2 linked regions of the Rosistilla ulvae genome follow. The main gene of each other region encodes a partner of the protein of the gene in region 2 in a complex. Links are inferred from orthologs where the notes say so. Each region holds a gene or a part of one and is shown on either strand. Other genes may lie near its edges.

Region 1 (5,294 bases), 4.6 Mb from region 2 along the record:
CATGTGTTACGTGCATTGGATTCAAGGACTTGCCTTGGGACGTATGAACGCAACCCTTTACCATAGGATTCCGTGGTACGCCGTACAATGATCTCCCCCATTAGAGGACGGGGGCGGAGGAGCGGTCGGGTCTCGTTTTCGGAGCGCCTCTGGTATGGTGGGGGCACCTCCGTCGCTCGTTCGATCGGCGTGGGCCTTATCGGTCGATCTGCGAACTCGCCCCACCAAGCCAACGTCAACAGAAAAGAACTTCCCCATGCATCTGCCGATCGACGATCGCTTCATCCATGAACTGCCCGCTGATCCCGATCGTTCCAACCGGCGACGTCAAGTTCATCAGGCCGCGTTTTCGTACGTCACGCCGCGCGTGCCATCGAAGCCACAGCTGCTGCACGCCGCCCCCGACGTTGCCGCAATGATCGGATTAAATGCCGACGATATACAGTCGGAGATGTTTGCCCGCGTCTTCAGCGGGGCTGTGGTTCCCGACGGAGCCGATCCGTATGCGATGTGTTACGGCGGGCATCAGTTTGGATCGTGGGCGGGGCAGTTGGGAGACGGCCGGGCGATCAACATCGCGGAGGTGAAGCACGATGACCGACACTGGATGTTGCAGTTGAAAGGGGCCGGCGAAACGCCGTACTCTCGGACCGCCGACGGTCTGGCGGTGCTGCGGTCGTCGCTTCGCGAGCATCTGTGCAGCGAAGCGATGTACCACTTGGGCGTCGCGACGACGCGATCGTTGTCGTTGATCACAACCGGCGACGCGGTGCTGCGCGATGTAATGTACGACGGTCATCCGGAGTATGAACCGGGCGCCGTCGTCTGCCGCGTCGCACCTAGCTTCATTCGCTTCGGAAGCTTCCAAATCCTGGCGTCGCGTGGCGAACACGATCTATTGCGTCAATTGGCCGATTACACGATCCAACATTACTTTCCCGAGATCGCTACGGGCGAGGCGGGCTATGTCGAATTCTTCCGTCAAGTCACTCAGCGGACCTTGGCGATGATCATCGATTGGCAGCGAGTCGGTTTCGTCCACGGAGTGATGAATACCGACAACATGTCGATCCATGGTGCGACGATCGATTACGGACCCTACGGTTGGCTGGAGGGTTACGATCACGCCTGGACTCCCAACACGACCGATCGCCAACAACGGCGCTATCGCTACGGCAACCAGCCGCAGATCGCCCTCTGGAACCTCGCTCAGCTGGCCAGCGCGCTTGTGCCGTTGGTCGGCGATGCGGAACCGTTGCGCGAGGTATTGGCGGAATTTCAAACGGCGTTTCCGGTCCAATACGCTGCGATGATGGCGGCAAAACTGGGCCTGGATGAACCGATCGATGGCGACGAAACGCTGTTCGAAGACCTGGAACAACTGCTGCATTTGACCGAGACCGATATGACGATCTTCTTCCGCCGATTAGCGTCGGTCGGGCGGGAGCACGCGATCGGCGAAGGGATTGATTTTCTGGAGCCGATCGCCGACGCGTTTTACGCTCCCGCGGAATTATCCGGGGAGGTTTTGGAGCGATGGCGAAGTTGGTTCACCGCGTACGTGCAGCGTTTGCAAGCGAGCGAGCCGTCCGATGCCGATCGCGCCCGTCGCATGAATGGCGTGAATCCGAAGTACGTGCTACGGAACTACATGGCGCAAATGGCGATCGACAAAGCGACCGCCGGCGACGTCTCGTTGATTCACGAACTGTACGAACTGTTGAAGACGCCCTACGCCGAGCAACCGGAGCACGAAAACTGGTTTGCCAAGCGGCCCGACTGGGCCCGCGATAAGGTCGGATGTTCGATGCTTTCGTGCAGTTCGTAGTTCCGTCGATTATTCGCAGCTCCGAGGGGGGCGACGCTATCGGATCGTCATCCCTTTTTAGGGCGTGGCACGCTTCGGCGACCAGCCCCTTTTTTGCGGCGCCCTCGCCCCGATTTCCCGCTCGATTCCTGGTCGGGTTCCGATTCGACCAATCGTTTGCCGACCTGTCCCTTGAGGCTATCGATCCGATCGCGTAACGCCCCGGCCCGTTCGAATTCTAGCTCTTCGGCGGCGGCGAGCATCTCCGCCTCCAATTCGGCAATGTATTCGAGCGTGACGTAGCGGCCTTCGGTTGGTTCCTGGGCGGCCGCGGTCGTGTCGCGATGCTGTTTCGCGGCGGCATCGATTCCCGATTTGATGTTCCGTTTGACCGTTGTCGGCGTGATCCCGTGCTCTCGATTAAACGTTTCTTGGATCTCGCGACGGCGAGCGGTTTCGTCGATCGCTAGCCGCATCGATTTGGTGATCTTGTCGGCGTACAGAATCACGCGGGCGTTGGCGTTTCGCGCGGCGCGACCGATGGTTTGGATCAGGCTGGTCTCGCTGCGCAAGAAGCCCTCCTTGTCGGCGTCCAAAATCGCGACCAACGAGACCTCGGGCAAATCGAGGCCTTCGCGGAGCAGGTTGACGCCGACCAGCACGTCGAACTTCCCTTCGCGCAGTTCTTTTAGGAGATCGACCCGTTCGAAGGCATTCAATTCGCTGTGCAACCAGCGGCAACGGAGACCTTGTTCCTGGAAGTAGCTGGAAAGATCTTCGGCCAGCCGCTTGGTGAGCGCTGTGACAAGCACGCGTTCATCCACCGCCGCTCGCTTGCGGATCTCTCCAACCAAATGATTCACCTGCCCATGAGCCGGCAGGACTTCGACTAACGGATCGAGCAAGCCCGTGGGGCGGATCAATTGCTCGACCACTTCGCCATGGGTCTGATCCAATTCGTAATCGCTGGGCGTGGCGGAAACAAAAATGGTTTGGCCCGATTTCTGTTCCCACTCGTCAAACTTCAGCGGACGATTATCGAGCGCACTGGGCAACCGGAAGCCGTGTTCGACCAACGTGTTCTTGCGGCTTTGATCGCCCGCAAACATCGCTCGGATCTGCGGGATGGTGACGTGCGATTCGTCGACAAAAACGAGAAAGTCCTTGGGGAAATAGTCGTACAACGTATCGGGCGTCGCGCCGGGCGGTTTGCCCGACAGCGGACGGCTGTAGTTTTCGATGCCGGGACAATGGCCAACCTCTTGCATCATCTCCAGGTCGAAGCGAGTCCTCGCCGACAAACGTTGCGCCTCGAGCAATTTGCCTTGCCCTTTCATCTTCTCCAGCTGCTCCTCGAGTTCTTGCTGGAGCGATTCGATCGCCGCGGCGATCCGGTCTTCAGGCATCACAAAGTGTTTCGCCGGGTAGACATAGACTTCGTCGGTGCGGCCGATGATCTCGCCCGAGACCGGCCGAATCATCGAGATCTGTTCGATCTCATCCCCCCACATCTCGATCCGCAGGGCAAATTCTTCGTAACTGGGCCACAGTTCGATACAGTCGCCGCGGACGCGGAACTTGCTGCGCTCGAAATTTACATCGTTGCGGCTGTATTGAATGTCGATCAACCGCAGCAACAGCGCGTCGCGATCGAACGATTCCCCCACCTTCATCCGGACGACCATCTCTTTGTAGTCCTGCGGCGAACCGAGACCATAGATGCTCGAGACGCTGGCGACGATGATCACGTCGCGGCGGCTGATCAACGAACTGGTCGATGCCAACCGCAGGCGGTCGATCTCTTCGTTGATCGACGAGTCCTTTTCTATATAGACATCGCGCTGCGGGATGTAGGCTTCGGGCTGATAGTAGTCGTAATAGCTGACGAAATAGTGGACGGCGTTCTCGGGGAAGAACTCTTTGAATTCCGAATAGAGCTGGGCGGCCAAGGTCTTGTTGTGGCTGAGCACCAACGTCGGCCGCTTCATCTCTTGGATGACGTTCGCCATCGTGTAGGTCTTGCCCGATCCGGTGACCCCCATCAGCACCTGGTGCTGCTTGCCGCCGTGCAGGCCGTTGACCAACGCTTCGATCGCGCGAGGCTGATCGCCTGCAGGGGGGAAGGGGCTGGCGAGATGAAAATTTGCCGGTGCCAGCTGTTTGGTCTTCATGACGATCCCCCACGTAGCCGATTTTTGAATCTTCCCATTCTCACCCACAACGTACCCCTTGCCCAGCCGGGCAATAACAGGTCGCGGAGCTATTCAGTGTTTCAATTTAGGCCTTCTTGGTAACCCGATGCGTAAGCTGAGGCGCCGTGTGAATTCCTCGCTTACGCTGCGGGTTACCATTTCCTGCAACGCTGCAGTTTGAAAAAGTGATTAGCCCCGATACAGGTCGCGGAGCGATGGCGTCGGGCCGGTAGGAGCATCGGACACAACGTGACCTGTTGCTTCGCCCACGCCATCGGTGGGGGCGATCGTGTGATCGCGAGGCCGAGAAGTCGCGGTGGTGTTATTGAGGCGGGGCGACGAAGTGAGCGATCTGCGCACGAAAAAAACGGTTCGAGCAGAGCGAACCGTTTTTTGTATGTTGGATTGGGGCCGAAGGAGGGGCCCTTGCAAAGGCGGAAGACTACTTCTTCTTGTCGTCTTCTTTCTTGACCTTCTTCTTTTTCTTCAGCGAAACCTTCTGCACGCGGACTTTGGGCATGCCCACGACATTCGAGTCATCCGTCCACTTGTCGAGTTCTTGCAACCGCGAGATACGTTCGGCACGGGTGAGAACATTGCGACTCTTGATCGCTCCGGCCTGAACCTTCAGGCTTTTATCCATTGTCATGGGAGGTGACACTCCGACGTTTTAAATGCAGGTTAAAATTTAGTTTACGGGTTTCGCGATCGCTTTTGCGCTGCGCTCTGGGGGATAATCTATGGGGATATTACGGAAATAACAACCTCAACGCAGCAATTGCTGGCGAGAATTTGTGTCAGGGCTAGCGAATCCACCCTGCCCCTCCTAAAATACCCAAATGTTTTGTGCCCCGAGCCAGGGATTTGCCGCGGATGCAATGATCGCATCGCGACGAATTCCGTTCAAATTGGCCTTCGCCTAGAGTTTGTTGCACCTAGCATCGGTTCTCCCACCTTCGATTCACGATAATTTTATGACGGATTCACAGAAGGATCTTGTGCTTCATCTTCTTCAGCAAGGCAATTGGCATGATGCCGTTGTTGCATGTTGCGAAGAAACCGGGGCCGACGTCGAGACCGCTCGATTGGCGGTACGCCAGTTGGCGAGCGAACATCGGCTGAATCCGCCCCGCAAATGGTGGCTGCTCGCCCTGATGATGTTGATGACATCAATCCTGACGGCGTACGTTCTCGTCTAGCTAGCGTTGGTCGGTTCCGTCACTCGGTTCCGTTTGCAGCCACTGTTAAGCCGAAGGATCGATCTCGAACAGCGATCGACCACTCTCCCGATCGAG
Region 2 (5,677 bases):
TTGCGGCTGGATTGAACACGATCGCTTGGCGCCGGCGGACGCCCCTCCCCGAACCTCGCTGCGCTGGTTCGACCCTCCCCTAAACTGCGTTTGGGGGAGGGTGAAGTGACGTGCGGCGCCGCGGGGGCGGGCAACAAGCATCGAGCGCATTAAAAAAGCCCCGGGGACCAACTTGGTTCCCGGGGCTCGATTTGATTTCGATTGCGAATCGCAGACTATTCGGTCTTCGCTGGCTCTTCGGCAGCTGCGTCTTTCGCTTCGGTAGCCTCTTCCTTTGGAGCTGCTGCCGCCTCTTCTTTGACTTCCGCTTCGGGAGCGTCGCTAACTTCGACATCCTTCAAATCGGGAGTCTCTGCCGGTGGCAAACCTTCGGCGGGGCCGTCGGGCAGGTCTTCTAGGCCGGGCAATCCGGGAGCGATCGAGGCCATGGCGACCGGTTGGTTTTCGCGGAACCATGTGTAGAAATCGCGAACGTCGTCGGTCCCCAGCAGGCGGATTCGCTCTTTGGCTTGTTCGGCCAAAGCTTCGGAGCTGGTGTTGTCCGCGACGATCTCATAAGTCGCGATCGCTTGGTCCAGGTCGCCTTGAGCTTCGTAGGCTTTGGCCAGCCCCAGGTTGGCTCGCGTCTTCAACAACGGGTCTTTGGCCGTTGCGAGCACGCTCTTGTAGTTTTCGGTGGCAGCTTCCAAAAATCCGGTCGCTTCATCGCGGTCGACAAACATCGACTCGATCCCCGCACCCAGATTGTGATCGGCTTGAGCGATTTGCGCCCACTGGCCAGGCATCGTGTCGGCGAAGTCTTGGCTGACTCGCTTGAACGATTCGGGGTCTTCGTTGCTGGTTGCTAGCAAGAAGTCGAGGCTCGCTGTCGCGTCGTGAGCTTGATTGCGCATGCTTACAAAGTTGTACGCGAACACGATCACGATCAACCCAATCACGCCGATCACGATCGCGCGAAGATAGGGCGTGATGCTTTGGATACCGCTTCCTAAAGCATCCGCAAGTTCGTTTTGCTGCAATTGGTGCCGCTCTTCGCTCTTCATCAGTTCTTCCGATCCGGTGGATTTAATTTGTTGTCGGCGACACACCTGGACTGCGTTCGTCGCTCGGGGGGATTCGCCCCGAAGTATAGGAAGGGGAGGGATTTAGCGTCAATACGCGATCGCCGCCCCGCAGCTTCAACCGTCGGCTGCGTGCGCCTGCAGAACTTCCAAGTCGATAAATTCTAGCGTCGAGATATGGGTGGCGTCCAGAACGACCGGCGGAGCCATCCCGGCCTGCCACGCTTCTTTCCACCGCAACGCACACAAACACCAACGATTTCCCGGCTTCAGACCGGGGAAACCGTATTCGGCGACCGGCGTGCTGAGATCGTTGCCGACCGATTTGCTGAACTCCAGAAACTCGGCAGTGACCTGCGTGCAGACGATGTGCAGCCCCACATCCTCGCGCCCCGTATCGCAGCAACCGGTGCGATAAAATCCGGTCATCGGGTCGACGCTGCAAGTTTGCAGCGGTGTGCCCAAGACGTTCTTTGCCTTGCTCAAAGCTCGTTCCCTGTGTGTTCTATGCGATCCCAACGACAACCACTGCGTCCCCAGTGCCCGGAGATCGGGTGCCGTTTCTCGATGGCCGAAGCGTCTATTGTGCCACCAACCCTCGATGTCCGAAAGCTCACGCGATTGGGCTTTCCTCACTAGCCCACGGTTTTGCTGGCAGCGACGCGTCGCGATCGGCCGCAACCGTCGCAAACATCGGCTCGGGGTCGTCGCGATCCCATTTTTGCTTTAACCTGAAATCACCACCGGGCCAACCGCACCAAGCCCGCTCGCGATGCCAAATCGATAGCAGATAAGAAGGCGTTTGATGGACTTAATTCTCGACAACTTGACCGACCCGCAGCGAGCCGCGGTCACGCACATGGATGGTCCGATGTTGATGCTCGCCGGCCCCGGCAGCGGCAAGACCCGCGTGGTCACCCATCGGATCGCGCATCTGTTGCGGGAAGGAGTCCCCGCGTCGCAGATCCTGGCGTTGACGTTCACCAACAAAGCGGCGGAGGAGATGTTGGCCCGCGTCCAACAACTCGCTCCCGGCGAACCGGTTTGGATGAGTACGTTCCACCGCTTTTGCGCCCGCATGTTGCGACAATATTCGTCGCTGGTCGGGCTGCAAGAGAACTACTCGATCTACGACATGGCCGACGCCAAGGCGACGATGAAGCGGGCGATCGAGGTCTCGGGGATCTCGCTGAGTCACACGTCGCCCGATCAGATCGCCAACGCGATCAGCCACTTCAAAAATCAATTGCTGACGCCCGAGTCGATGGAAGGGGTGAATCTGCCAGCGGGCAAAATGCTCGCCGCCAAGGTCTATCCTTATTACCAACAGTTGCTGTTGGTCGCCAACGCCGTCGATTTCGATTGCATGCTGCTGCACGTCGCCCGGATGCTGCGCGAGAACCCCGAATTGCGAGAAGCCTTGGATTCGCGGTTCCGCTACATCATGGTCGACGAATACCAGGATACCAACCTGGCTCAATATGCGATCGTCCGTTCGCTGTCGGTCGTCCACCAGAATCTGGCGGTGACGGGGGATCCCGATCAATCGATCTACGGTTGGCGTGGAGCGAATCTGAACAACATCCTCGACTTTGAAAACGATTACCCGCAAGTCAAAACCGTTCGGCTGGAACAGAACTACCGCAGCACGCCCAACATTCTGCGGGTGGCCGATCAATTGATCACCAACAACACCCGCCGCAAGCACAAGGGGTTGTACACGCACAATCCCGAAGGAGCGGCGGTGCGGTTGCGGATCTACGCCAACGGTTATCAGGAAGCGGACGACATCGCCGATCAGATCGTCGAACAGATCCAGAATCACGGCCGTAGCCCCAAGGACTTTGCGATCCTGTGCCGGATGAATTATCTGACCCGATCGTTGGAACATTCGCTCCGCTCCCGCGTCGTCCCCTACACGATCGTTCGAGGCGTCGAGTTCTATCAGCGGAAAGAGATCAAGGATCTGCTCTCCTATCTGCAACTGATCAACAACCCAGCCAACGACGCTGCGCTGTCGCGGATCGTCAACACGCCGGCTCGCGGGATCGGCAAGACGACGATGGACCGAGTGATGTTATACGCCGCTCGGCACCGGATTCCACTGTTCGAAGCGATCTGCCGCTGCGATGAAATTGAATCGATCAAACCGCGAACCCGTGGGCTGTTGAAACGTTTTGTCGGAATCATCGACGCGCTCAGCCGCAAGGCTTCGTCCAGCCTCGAGGATCTGTTGCGGTTCGTGTTGGAGCAAACGCAGTACAGCGATTACCTGCGGTTTTCGACAGTCGAAGGAGAGGATAACGACGCGCTTGCGAACGTCGACGAATTGGTTTCCGCCGCCGTCGAATTCGATCGCCAGCATCCCGACGATGGATCGCTGGAAACCTTCCTGGAGCAGGTCGCGTTGATCTCCGATACCGATGCGTGGGAAGAATCGAGCGATCGCGTGACGCTGATGACCCTGCACGCCGCCAAGGGGCTCGAATTCCCTTGCGTCTATATCATCGGTGTCGAGGATCAAGTGCTGCCGCACCATCGCAGCCACGATGATCCGATGCAGTTTGAAGAGGAGCGGCGGTTGCTGTTCGTGGGGATCACGCGAGCTGAACAGACGCTGCAGTTGAGCATGGCCAAGCTGCGATCGGCCCGCGGTAGCATGCGGCCCGCCGCGGCCAGCCCGTTCCTGTTGGAACTGCCTCGCGAAGAGATGCAGGTGATCGATGCCCATCAACCGACGCAATACGGCGACGACAACGACTTCGATGTCGACGTCGAATATCCCGAGGCATGGGATATGCACGCTGATCACGACGACGATCTGAATCAATTGCCGCCCGAAGAACGGACGCCCGAAACCACCTCCACCCCGCGAACCGCTCCGATCGCATCGGTCACGACCGCCGCCCAAATGCTCGAACAGCAGATGGCCAACACGATCGATCCCGAGATCTATACGGTAGGGATGATCGTCAGCCATCCCGAATATGGCAGCGGCCGGATCCAGAGTCTGTCCGGTTCGGGAGGCAAGCGGACGGCGACTGTCAACTTCTTTGTCGACAGCATCGAACGCCGCTTCCGACTCTCCCACGCCCAACTGACGATCGAAAGCGAAGATTAGGGGTTTGTCAAACTTTGATTTTAGGATTGGTGGGAGTGGGCGAGGTCACGAGCTGTTGATTACCCACAAGTCGCAACTACGCCGACGGCGTGGCAGCCATTAGCCGGTGGTTGAGCGAACGCGATACCACCGGAATGACACGAGACGCGAACGGCCGACCGCGAAGGCGGTCGCAGCGCAACTGCATGGGATTCTGCGACCGCCTTCGCGGTCAACTTAGCGAGTTACGTTCGATACCGTAGGTGGCGCTGCGCTTACCTACGGCTAATTGCTTGATTCCCTTCGGGAAATTTGTGGGTAACCGACAGGAGGTCACGAGTCCCCATAATTTCTGGCGCGAAAGGATTCGTGACCTCGTCCACTACGCTGAATTCAAATGTGGATGAAGCACTAGCAGCGGTTCGGCTAGCCGAGCGTCGTTTGCGAGCGAGGCTCTTTAAGAAAAAGGACTGAAGGGAGGGAGCCACAATTCGCTACATTCCCCAGTCTCTGGACGCTAGCAGTCGCTGCGGCGGTTGGTTTCGGCGTTTTCATCAAACAACCCAGCCGAAGGGTAAGGTTGACCGCGGCGATTACCGATAGAACCGATGTCGATCGTTGCTCGCGCTCCTGCCTTCCTCGCCTGAGAGAATGTCTTGATGAAAGTTCTCGTTTGCCCTCAACTTTTGCTGATGTCGATGCTGATGGCTGCCCCAGTGTTTGCACAAGTGGTGCCGGGCACCGGAACGAAGATCGATTATGTGGGTGACGATTTCGAGGAACCGGGTTGGGAATTTGTCCACAACATGCCCAAGGGTTCGCACGAAAACAACGAGCGCCGCAACGGGCCGTCGGGATATTCGAAGAACCGCCGCTTTATCGAAGGGCCCGAGCGCGGCCAGCCCGATCACATGCAGATCATCCCGACTCCAGCCGGCGGTCTGCCGCACAGCAAGAACGCGTTGTGGGTTTCGACGTTGCACAGCGGCATCCCCGGGCAAAACACCCGGACCGTCGAACAGGATGATTTGATCGTCAGTTGTCCCTCGCGATTGGGAACCAGTTTCCGACCCTCCGAATCGCCCAACTGCATGGTCCGGGTCTACTTCCCCGAAGTCGATCGCTGGGAAAAGCGAAACGGGCCGCATTTCGGATTCCGCTTGGGATGTTCGACCACCGCCGAACAGGAGCGTGAAGGCTTTCTGGCCTTTGGAACCGAGATGGGCCCCGAGCCGTATTGGCCTGGAATCTGGGTTCACTATCGCCACACCGCGGACCAACGCGGCCCCGCCGGTTCGGCTTATCTGGCAGTTCGCGGCGATAACCGCGGCCGCGACTTCCGCGTTGCCGAGATGGAGCAGTTTGGTTGGTGGACGTTTGGAATCAGCGTCACTCCCGACGGACGCATCCACTACTACGCCAGCCCCGGCGTCGATCCGCTCACGCCACAAGATCTGCTGACCAGCCAAACGCCTTACGGCTTTAACGCCGAACGCATCACGTCGTTCTTCTTCAA

Evidence for each region. Proteins that work in one complex are often made in the same cells at the same time.
Region 1: the proteins of EC9_RS25935 (region 2) and uvrB are in contact, whole or in part, in a crystal structure (PDB 7EGT), measured with the Thermus thermophilus proteins. The link is inferred for Rosistilla ulvae from one-to-one orthologs. Residues at the interface, in WP_096412145.1 of Thermus thermophilus: His654, Arg656, Phe657, Gln666, Asp668, Glu669, Lys680, Arg681, Leu682, Ser683, Lys685, Tyr686, Ala687; in WP_096411307.1 of Thermus thermophilus: Glu23, Leu25, Arg26, Asp27, Gly28, Glu29, Arg30, Phe31, Arg55, Glu326, Asp327, Phe328, Glu379, Ser382, Gln383, His398, Gly400, Arg401.

Annotation. Positions count from the first base shown.
Region 1 is NZ_CP036261.1:2,762,539-2,767,832, forward strand. The notes cover bases 1,428-4,405. They hold uvrB (excinuclease ABC subunit UvrB), read right to left. Parts: upstream 3,979-4,405; coding sequence 1,876-3,978; downstream 1,428-1,875. Other genes in these bases: EC9_RS09900 (protein adenylyltransferase SelO), read left to right, coding at 1,428-1,828. Also shown: more of EC9_RS09900, read left to right, coding at 257-1,427; EC9_RS09910 (small basic protein), read right to left, coding at 4,442-4,648; EC9_RS27150 (hypothetical protein), read right to left, coding at 4,983-5,114; EC9_RS09915 (methylated-DNA--[protein]-cysteine S-methyltransferase), read right to left, coding at 5,244-5,294. UniProt on the Escherichia coli protein: The UvrABC repair system catalyzes the recognition and processing of DNA lesions. A damage recognition complex composed of 2 UvrA and 2 UvrB subunits scans DNA for abnormalities.
Region 2 is NZ_CP036261.1:7,353,302-7,358,978, forward strand. What follows is about bases 1,530-4,524. They hold EC9_RS25935 (ATP-dependent helicase), read left to right. Parts: upstream 1,530-1,866; coding sequence 1,867-4,182; downstream 4,183-4,524. Other genes in these bases: EC9_RS25930 (DUF2237 family protein), read right to left, coding at 1,530-1,547. In the rest of the region: EC9_RS25925 (tetratricopeptide repeat protein), read right to left, coding at 216-1,043; more of EC9_RS25930, read right to left, coding at 1,179-1,529; EC9_RS25940 (hypothetical protein), read left to right, coding at 4,821-5,677. UniProt on the Escherichia coli protein: A helicase with DNA-dependent ATPase activity. Unwinds DNA duplexes with 3'-5' polarity. Translocates on single-stranded DNA with 3'-5' polarity. Initiates unwinding more efficiently from a nicked substrate than double-stranded DNA.